DNA from 3 places in the Nonomuraea sp. NPDC049309 genome. Region 1 is predicted to be linked to each of the others. Evidence: riboswitches for the same ligand, from Rfam matches in the RefSeq annotation. Region 1 holds a riboswitch; each other region holds the start of a gene.

Region 1 (3,240 bases):
CGCCCGAGCGGGGCCGCCGGCGGCGTACGCGCTGGTCGCCATCGGCGCGGCGGTGCTCGGGCCGCTCGCCACGTTTCCGCTCGGCCGCCTGGTCGCCTACGGCGGGGCGGGCCCGCTCGTCGCCCTGCTGCTGGTGCTGCAAGCCCAGGAGCTCTGCACCGCGCTGCTGGAGCCCGCGGGGCCGCCGTGGTCCGGCGGATCGACGGGGAGCTGCGCCACCGGGTGCGCGCCGCAGTCGCGGCCATGCCGCTCGCCCGGCTCGAACGCCCGCACGTGCAAGGCGACCTGCGGCTCGCCCTGCACGGCCTCGCGGCCGTCCGGGCGGCGCTGGAACGCGCGGACGCCCGCCCGGTGGCCGGAGAATTTCCGCGCGGCCTGGAGACCGAGCCGGGCGAGACGTTCGAGGGCGGCGTGCGGCTCTCCGGCGGGCAGCGGCAGCGGCTGGCGCTCGCCCGAGGCTCGATGCGTACGGCGCCGCGGCTGCTGGTGGTGCTGCTGGACGAGCCGACCGCGGCGCCGGACGCCCCGTCCGAGAGCCCGAGGCGGCGAAGAGCCGCCCGGGGCCGTCACGCTGCTGATCACCCACCGTTTTCCGGCGGTGCGGATGGCGGATCTCATTGTCGTGTTCGACGGGGGCCGCATCGTGCGGTGCGGCACGCATGACGAGCTCGTCGCGGTCCCGGGGCTCTACGCCGAGCTCGACGTGGTCCGGCGCCGGGCGTTCGACGTCCCGGGATGACGAAACGCGGCGCGGGCGTTAGAGCCCCGACGTTCGAGAGCCCCGATGGCGAGACGCGGCGCCGGGCGTTCGAGAGCCCCGGACGACGAAACGCGCGCCCCGGGGAGGGGACGCGCGTTCTGCCGTCACGAAGAAGGTGGGAGCACCCACCGGTGGGAGTGCGTCAGGAGGCGTACTCGGGGTAGCCGTAGCCGACGACCTGCGACTTCGGCCGGACCCGCTCCTCGACCTTGCCGTTGCCGGTGTTGCCCTCGATGGTGGTGATGGTGCCGTCGCGGTTGTCCTTGACGACGAAGCCGACGTGCTGGATGTCGTTCAGCGACTTGCCGCCCTTCCAGGAGAAGAACACCACGGCGCCAGGCTTGGCCTCGTGGCCGAAGCGCTTGTTGGCGGCGAACCACTTGGCGTGGGCGACGGTCCAGGCGTCCCAGCCGACCTGCGGGCGGGCGCCGGTCTTCTCGCCGACCCAGGAGACGAACATCGAGCACCAGGCGGCGTTCAGGTAATCGGCGCGGCTGCCGCCGTCGCGGGCGATGGTCTCGGCCGCGCGCTGGGAGTTGGCGTACCACTGCTGGTACGGGGTGCCGCCGCCCTTGGCGTTCTCGGAGGTGCCGATCTGCGACCTGGCGACCGCGAGCACCTGGTCGGCGGTGACGTTGATCTTCGTCTCGTCGCGCTCGCCCGCCTTGTGGGCGGCGCGGGCGGTGTCCGGGTGCTTGGCGGCGGTGGCCGCGGCGACCGCGGTGGAGGCGTCGGCGTGGGCCGTGGCGGGGACGCCGAGGGCCGAGGCCAGGACGCCGGCGCCGAGCACGGCGCGGGCGATGGTGTTCTTCGAGACAGCGGTAAGACGGTGCTTGGCCATCGAGGGGGTAACTCCTTGCTTCCATGCCGCTTACCGGGTTAGCTGACGGGTTCGGGCGTGGAAGCTGCCCTACGGCACCGGAGTGCCGATTCACCCCAAAGGACGTGGGTCCCCGGTTCCGCACGTGGCGGATTCAGCGGTCACAGGACATTCCTGTGATCTTTCGTGCGATGGTCTGACATAGCCGGACAAACCGGGCGTATGCCTCAAGATGCCCCATAAGGTAATACACGAGGCAAGAGGATTACAAATCCATAAAAGTAAAGTCAGCTGAGCTGACTGCGAGCCTCGGCCAGAAGCCCCATCATGGCAAGGGATTCGTCAAGAGGCATGATCGAGGATTCGGTCCTGCCTTCGGCCGTGGCGGCGCGGACTTCGCGGAGCTCTCCGGCGTAACCGTTGTCGGCCGGATCGAGCACGTGCTCCTCCGGCTCCATCGAGGGCCCGGAGAGCACGATCCGCTGCGGTGCCCAGAACGGCGCCTGGATGTCCGCGCGCATCTGAGTACCCACAACGCCGGCCTGGTTCGGGTAATTCCCGAGCAATGAAGTCGCCACGAGAGCGTGCTTGCCGTCGGGGTAGAGCAAGACGCCGGCCGCCTCCGCGTCAACGCCGTTCGGTGCGAGCTTACCGGTGACGTGCAGGCCGGTGGGCATGCCCAGGAGGAGCTGGGCCAGCCCGAACGGGTAGATCCCCAGGTCGAGCAGGGCGCCGCCGCCCAGCTCCGGCGCCCACAGGCGGTGCGCGGGGTCGTAGGGGTGGGCGAAACCGAAGCTCGCCTGCACCGACCGGATCTCGCCGAAGCGAGGGTCGTCCTTGATGAGCTGAATGAGCGGATTGAACCGCATCCACATCGCTTCCATCAGGAAGACCCCCGCCTCGCGGGCCAGGCGCACCATCTTCTCGGCGTCGTCCACGGTCGCGGCCAGCGGCTTCTCGCACAGCACCGCCTTGCCCGCCGCGATGGCGGCCTCGGCCACCTGCAGGTGCTGGGCGTGCGGGGTGGCGATGTAGATGGCGTCCACCGCCGGATCCGCGCACAGCTGCTCGTAGGAGCCGTACGCCGACTCGGCGCCCAGCTCCGCCGCCAGGGCCTGCGCCCTGTCCAGACTCCTCGATCCGACGGCGGCCACCCGCATGCCGGGTTCCGCCACGATCACCTTGCCGACGGTACGGGCGATGCCGCCGGTGGCGGCTATTCCCCAAGTGAAATCTCGCACGCCGGCGATCGTATCCGGAAGGTAAAAACGCTTATATGCCGGGTGATGCCGGAAATATCAGAAATGTCCGGCAGTCACACCGGTCACCTTCACACCGCGTGGAACGTGTCGGGGTCGGGACCCAGCCGCTGCTCCCTGTTCATCGCGCTGATGGCCGCGAGGTCCTCGTCGTCGAGGAAGAAGTCGAAGACGTCGATGTTCTCGGCGATCCTGGCCGGCGTGACCGACTTCGGGATCACCACGTTGCCGATCTGGAGGTGCCAGCGCAGCACGATCTGCGCGGGCGTCTTGCAGTGCTTGTCGGCCAGCACCCGCAGCGCCGGGTCGTCGAGCAGCCCCCTGCCCTGGCCGAGCGGGCTCCACGCCTCGGTGAGAATGCCGTTGGCCTCGTGGAACTCCCGCATCTGGCGCTGCTGGAA
Region 2 (3,240 bases), on a different contig from region 1:
GGGCTGGGACTGCGGCTGCTGGCCGTAGCCCTGCTGCTGGCCGTACTGCTGCTGGGCGTCGTAGCCCTGACCGTAGCCCGGCTGTGACTGGGGCTGCTGCCCGTACGGCGCCTGCTGGTCGTAGCCCTGCTGGCCGGAGGGAGGCTGCTGCCCGTAGCCGGGCTGGGACTGCGGCTGCTGGCCGTAAGCCTGCTGCTGGGGGTCGTAGCCCTGCTGGGGGTAGCCCTGCTGTCCGTAGCCCTGCTGCGGCTGCTGCCCGTAGCCCTGCTGCCCGTAAGGGAGTTGCTGCTGGCCATAGGGGGGCTGCTGCTGGCCGTATCCCGGCTGGGACGGCTGCTGCTGCCCATAGCCGTACTGCTGTTGCTGTCCGTACTGGGGCTGCTGCCCGTAGGCGTCGTCCGCCCGGTAGCCGACCACAGTCGCGTCCGGGTCGGGCGCGCCGGGGTGGCGGCCCGCGTTCTGCGGCCCGTAAGGGGTGCCGGGTGCAGAATTCTCGCCGGATTCGTCCTGTGGATACGGCGGCTGTCCGGTGCTCACCGTGTCACCTCGCTTCAAGTGCGCATGTGGCACGTGTCAGGACACATGCCTGTGCTGCCCAACGTATCGACATAGGTATCAACAATCACCTTTCCGTCTGGTCAGGGTCCGCGTCACCCGATGTCAGATGGAGCAGCATGCGGGTGTTGCCCAGGGTGTTCGGTTTGACGTGTTCGAGATCGAGAAACTCCGCCACACCCTCGTCGTACGAGGCCAGCAGTTCGGCGTACACCTCGGGTGAGACCGGCGTGCCCTGAATCCGGCGAAAGCCGAGCCGTGCGAAGAAGTCGACCTCAAAAGTCAGACAGAATACACGCTGCAGACCCAGATCTTTCGCCTGCTGTATGAGCGCCGAGACGATCCGGCGGCCGACGCCCATGCCCTGACACTCCGGATCCACGGCCACGGTCCGGACCTCGGCGAGATCCTCCCAGAGCACGTGGAGCGCGCCGCAGCCGACGACCTGCCCGCCCCGTTCGGCCACCCAGAACTCCTGCACGTCCTCGTACAGGGTGACGGTGGCCTTCTTCAGGAGCCGCGGGCCCGCTCCCGCGTAGGTGTCCACAAGCCTCCTGATGGCCCGCACGTCGGGTGTGCGGGCGCGCCGGACCACGACCGCGGTCTCGGCTGCTGTCAGTTCGGCCACCTGCTCCATGGCCCTCCAGGGTACAGATGTCATTACGGCTCGGCCCTAACTCCCACGTCTCGCCCCATGCTGTAACAACTCGTGCTCATCCGAGCACGCGCTCCGAGCAGGCGTGCAGCCCATCTGAAGTCACGCCAAATCCGGCATAAAACCACTTCTGTACGGCCCGCCACGAGATCACCTTGTGACCCTTCGGTTGTGAAACCTCAACAGAGTCTGTAGTTCTGGTTGAGCACGAACCCGGAGTGCATTAGTGTCCAGCGACGATGTTCCCCGCGTGTCGCGCGCGGGCGACACGCCTAATCCTCCACAAGGAGGAGCCGGGGAACCGCCGGCGGCGCCCCCAACGCCGCCCGGGGTGAATCCGCACCGTCCGGTAGGGCTGCTCCGGCCCGAACCCGTCAGCTAACCCGGCAGGCGCCGATGGAAGGAGCTGGTTGGTGAAGCGTACGCGCGAGCGTGAGAGGACGACGGCGGGCAAGCACGCCCGCCCTCCGAAACGCGCCGCACGGCGATCCCGCCTGCTCGGTGTAATAAGTGTCACACTCGCGGCGTTGATGGTCGCGACTCCCGTCGGCTCGGCATCCGCCGACCCCAAGCCCTCGCTTCAAGACCTGGCCAAGCAGGTCGAGAAGATGCACACCGAGATCGAGCAGCTGTCCGAGCAGTACAACGGCCAGCGGGAGAAGCTCAAGAGCGCCAAGAGGGCCGCTGAGGCCGCGAAGAAGACCCTGGCCGCCAGCGAGGCCGATCTCGCCGCCAAGCGCGCCAAGGCGGCCGCCCTGGCCGAGAACGCCTACATCACCGGCGGGCTCAGCCGCATCCTGGCCTTCACCACCTCCGACGACCCCGACACGTTCCTCGACCGCGCCGCCACCACGTACGTGCTGGAGCAGCAGCAGGGCGAGGCCGTCAACCAGGTCACCAAGGCCAGGCAGGCCGCGGAGCGCGCCAGGGCGAGCGCCAAGACCCGCATCGCCGAGGTCGAGAAGCTGATCGCCGACCTCGGCGCCAAGCGCGACAAGATCACCAAGCTGGTGGCCAAGGTCGAGAGCAACCTGTTCCGCCGCGCCCTCGGCGAGGCGGGCCGGCCCGGCACCCGCGCCCAGCGCGTCGACCTGCCCATCCCGGGCAGCGGCAAGGCCGCCCAGGCCGCGAGGTGGGCGCTGACGCAGCAGCTCAAGCCGTACGTCTGGGGCGCCGACGGCCCCAACTCCTACGACTGCAGCGGCCTGGTCATGGCGGCCTACCAGCAGGTCGGCATCTCGCTGCCGCACTACACCGGCAGCCAGTGGACGGCCGGGCGGCACATCGACCGCTCCGAGCTGCGCGCCGGCGACCTCGTGTTCTTCTACAGCGACCTGCACCACGTGGGCATCTACCTCGGCGGCGGGATGATGATCCACGCCCCGCGCACCGGCGACGTCGTCCGCATCGCCTCCATCGCGAACAGGCCCTACGCGGGCGCGGTCCGCATCGCCGACTGAGCCTCCCGGAGCGGCCCGCGGGTCCCGCCTCGCGCGGGCCCCGGGCGGCCCCTTCGCCCCGCCCTCCCGACGGGGCTCTCACGCGAACCCGACCGGGGCGCCTCACGTCAAAACCGTGCGGAGGCCTCACACAAACCCTGCGGGGCGCCTCACGCTAACTCCGCGGGGGCCTCACCCGAACGCTGCCGGGGCCTCACGCAAACTCCCCGGGGGGCCTCACCCGAACGCTGCCGGGGCCTCACGCCAAACCCTGCGGGGTCTCACGCAAACCCTGCGAAGGCCTCACCCCTGCGAAGGCCTCACGCGAATTGCGGGGCGCCTCACGTGTACCCCGGAGGGCGCTTCGTCCTTCTCTCACGCCGGCCCGCCGCCGGCCCGTGCCGGCCGCCCCGTGTGAACGCCCGTCGCCCGGCCCTGACCGCCGGGCTTGACCGGGCCGCTAGATCAGCTGGCGGCGGGCCGCCCAGGCCACGGCCTCGATCGCCGTGGCGACGCCGATGCGGTCGCAGATGACCCGCAGCCGCCGCCGTACGGTGCGGCCGCTGATGTCCAGCCGCCTGCCGACCCGAT
Region 3 (3,240 bases), on a different contig from region 1:
ATCGCGAGCTGGGGTGCACGATCCGACCACGACGCACGGATCAAGAGCTGGGGCAGCAGCGTCGTCGACACTGCCGCATACACCGTGAGGATGGCAGCGATCATGAGCGAGGGGTTCGCGGCGAGAACACCTGGAGCGCTGTCTCCAACGCCTTCGACTCTTCGGGATTGAGTCGCTCGAGAAAGTGCACCAACGTAGCGGCCTGGTTGCCGCTCCGGGCCAACGTCTCACGCATCTGCTGGGCTGTGTAGGCCTCTTTGGTGATGACGGGCTCGTATATGTAGGCCTTGCCCTGCGGATGCCGCTTCAGCAGGCCCTTCTTGAACAGCTTGTCCATGACGGTCATCACGGTCGTGTAAGCGATCTCCCGGTCACGGCGGAGATCCTCCAGCACGTCCCGGACTGACGTGGGCCGACGGTAGGACCACAAGCGATCCATGATCGCGGATTCCAGGTCGCCCAAAGCACGCGCCACGCGCCCGCCCTCCTAGCCATGACTTCCTTGATGTTACCTGAGATCGTAGTCCTCCTGGATCGTGGAGAGGCTTGTGACGGGGTCTGTTACCTGCGCAAGCATCCATAATGCCACGCTTGCGTGTCACCCTTCTTGCGGATAAATACTACGTTAATTAGTAAAGTCTCTTTGGCAAAGCCGGCGGCGGTTCAGTTCGTGCCTTTTGGGCACGACATTCAGTTTCGGCTGAGCCGGGTCAAGGAAGCCGCCCAGGAGCGGCCGGGAGTGTCCCAAGTCGAGATTCCCGGGCGTCGCCCACGGCAGCGGCGTCTTCGACGCCGCGCCCTTGATCGGCGAGTCCGTTGTCGGCTTCCTCTCGACCATGAGCTGGGTTGAGGTGCACGTCCATGGGATGTGCCGCCTGTGGACGTAGTGCCCGAACAAGATCAATAAGTCCTACGGTCACAAACATGCTCTGATGCCTCGCGGATGGAGAGCTTCCTTGACGGCACCCAGGCTCCAGGTGAGGGAGCGCCGGAGATGGGAGGGCAGGCTGTCATGGTCTCCACCACGGCGTCGTGCATGTTCTCGGCGCTGCTGTCGATCGGTAAGCGGGGGAGTATCACGTAGCGCGGGGTGGCGGGCACGCATGCACTCATTGGTTTCTTCAGGGGAGAACAGCGGCCGGTGGGGCCCTCGTCAGCCGATGGGCTCATTTGGGAAGAAGGTAAAGAATCGAGGCAAAAACCCCGGCCTGGTAAGGGTTTGCGGTGACCTGCGCAGCTAACGCTCGAACCGCACTTGCACTGCACCATACAAACTACTTACCTTAGTAGGCCTGAGGCGCACGGCTAGGGCCCCGTACAGGGGTGTGCGTCCGAGATAGCCGAGACCGTGTCCTACCTGCACCCCATCATGTCCGCAGGTAGGCGCGGCCGCCGAATCCGCCAAGAGTGCGGAACCGGGGACCCATGTTCCTTGGGGTGAATCGGATCGCCCGCAGGGCTTTCCGTAGGGCACTTCCACGCCCGAACCCGTCAGCTAACCCGGTAGGCGGCATGGAAGCAAGGAGCTTACCCCAGCATGACCAAGACCGTAATTCTTCGTGCCCTCACGCCTGCGAACAGTCTGCGACTCGTCATGGGAGCAACCGTGGCCGCCGGAGCGCTGCTGACGGGAATGCCGGCCTTCGCCGCCGACCACGAGAGCGACCGCAGCGAAGGCGTTCAGTCCTCCACCCAGCAGCGGCCTGGGCAGGTGACGGCCGACGCAGTCCTCCAAATCGCGGAATCTCAGGTGGGCGTGACCGAGAACGCGGCGGGCGGCGGAACGCCGTTCCACGAGTGGTACATGTCCTCCCAGCGCGCTCAGGAGACCGTGGCCCGCGACGGTGGAAACGTCCGGGCTTACGCGAACGCCCCATGGTGCGCCATGTTCGTCTCCTGGGTCGGTGAGAAAGCCGGCGCCCGCCTCACCGTCGGCTGGGACGCCTACACCGTCACCTGGGCCAAGTGGTTCCAGGACAACGGGCGTTGGGGCACCAAGCCCAAGCCTGGCGCAGTCGTCTACTTCTCCTGGGACGGCAAGACCGTCAACAGCATCGACCACATGGGCCTGGTCAAGCAGGACAATCGGAACGGGACGATCACCACCATCGAAGGCAACACCGGCAACGGCAAGGTGGAAGAACGGATTCGGCCCAAGTCCGACGTCGTCGGCTACGGCTACCCGGAGTACCGGGACGTGCAAGTCTGATCGCCGGGGCGGGGCCACCAAGGCCCCGCCCTTATCGTCGGCACCGCGGTGCTTTGTTTCCTTCTGGCGGCCTTCCCCTTCCGAGAGAGGCTCGCTCGCCACGCGGTTGGACCCGTGGGTTTAGCAGTGTGAGCTGGGGGACAACGAGATCGCTGGAGGAAGGGCATAGCCGACCATGCTGATGAACCGCATCGAGACTCTCCTGGTGAACAACTCAGCTCGGCGTGCCCTGCAGCGCTTCTACGAGACCCCACTGCTCATCAAGCTCGGCGGCCGGACGCCGGGAGCTCATGTCGCGGAGATCGGCTGCGGTAGTGGGTACGGCACCAAACTCATTCTTGACCAGTTCGGCGCCGCCTCCGTCGATGCCGTCGACTTGGATCCTGCGATGGTGCGTCGTGCGCGCGCCCGGCTTTCCCGCTACACCGGCCGCGTCCGGTTGGCCCAAGGCGATGCCAATGACCTTCGCGGGACGTTCGGCACCGCTGACTCCAGCTACGACGCGGTGTTCGACTTCGGCATCATTCATCACATCCCCGACTGGCGGGCGACTCTCACCGAGATCGCTCGCGTACTGAAGCCCGGCGGACGCCTGTTCTTCGAGGAGGTCACCGCAGCCGCTCTGGCGCGTCCCTCATATCAGCGTCTGCTCGACCACCCCAAGGAAGACCGATTCACCGCAGGAGAGTTTCTGGCTGAATGCGTCCGCCACCATTTGGATGTGGACGACCGCTGGGTCACCCGCATCGGCGGCGATTTTGTGATCGGCGTCGCACTGTGCCAGAAGTAGGCCTCCTGCCAACCGCGGGCGCCCGTCCTGACGATGGCGGAGAGGAGCCGCGCGCCATCCAGCACAGGGTGCACAAAGCTCTGGCATTCCCCTTTCGGGGCTTACGCGTCCCCTGCAGCGAGCGCAGTACTATCGGTCTTAGTCGCGTGGATCACAAGTGATCCTCACGCCTCGGTCGTGAGGGCATGAGAGACAGCTGAGAGGAGGGGCAATGGGCAGACAAGCCCGACGATTGCGCCTT

The links. Region 1 has a riboswitch for cyclic di-AMP ahead of ACGFIM_RS07570 (CHAP domain-containing protein). Riboswitches for the same ligand answer to the same signal wherever they lie in the genome.
Region 2: linked by a shared signal. The riboswitch ahead of ACGFIM_RS19570 (C40 family peptidase) and the one ahead of ACGFIM_RS07570 (CHAP domain-containing protein) in region 1 are both predicted to bind cyclic di-AMP.
Region 3: linked by a shared signal. The riboswitch ahead of ACGFIM_RS16585 (CHAP domain-containing protein) and the one ahead of ACGFIM_RS07570 (CHAP domain-containing protein) in region 1 are both predicted to bind cyclic di-AMP.

Annotation. Positions count from the first base shown of each region.
Region 1 is NZ_JBICSH010000001.1:1,661,529-1,664,768, reverse strand. It holds gene ACGFIM_RS07580 (hypothetical protein) at 97-618, opposite strand; gene ACGFIM_RS07575 (hypothetical protein) at 605-739, shown strand; gene ACGFIM_RS07570 (CHAP domain-containing protein) at 903-1,601, opposite strand; cyclic di-AMP (ydaO/yuaA leader) riboswitch at 1,614-1,750, opposite strand; gene ACGFIM_RS07565 (Gfo/Idh/MocA family protein) at 1,868-2,821, opposite strand; gene ACGFIM_RS07560 (aldo/keto reductase) at 2,911-3,240, opposite strand, start outside.
Region 2 is NZ_JBICSH010000002.1:1,191,997-1,195,236, reverse strand. It holds gene ACGFIM_RS19580 (RDD family protein) at 1-537, opposite strand, end outside; gene ACGFIM_RS19575 (amino-acid N-acetyltransferase) at 623-1,192, opposite strand; cyclic di-AMP (ydaO/yuaA leader) riboswitch at 1,470-1,618, shown strand; gene ACGFIM_RS19570 (C40 family peptidase) at 1,741-2,670, shown strand; gene ACGFIM_RS19565 (LuxR C-terminal-related transcriptional regulator) at 3,110-3,240, opposite strand, start outside.
Region 3 is NZ_JBICSH010000002.1:564,109-567,348, reverse strand. It holds gene ACGFIM_RS16595 (M56 family metallopeptidase) at 1-104, opposite strand, end outside; gene ACGFIM_RS16590 (BlaI/MecI/CopY family transcriptional regulator) at 101-475, opposite strand; cyclic di-AMP (ydaO/yuaA leader) riboswitch at 1,381-1,525, shown strand; gene ACGFIM_RS16585 (CHAP domain-containing protein) at 1,538-2,209, shown strand; gene ACGFIM_RS16580 (class I SAM-dependent methyltransferase) at 2,385-2,999, shown strand; gene ACGFIM_RS16575 (hypothetical protein) at 3,211-3,240, shown strand, end outside.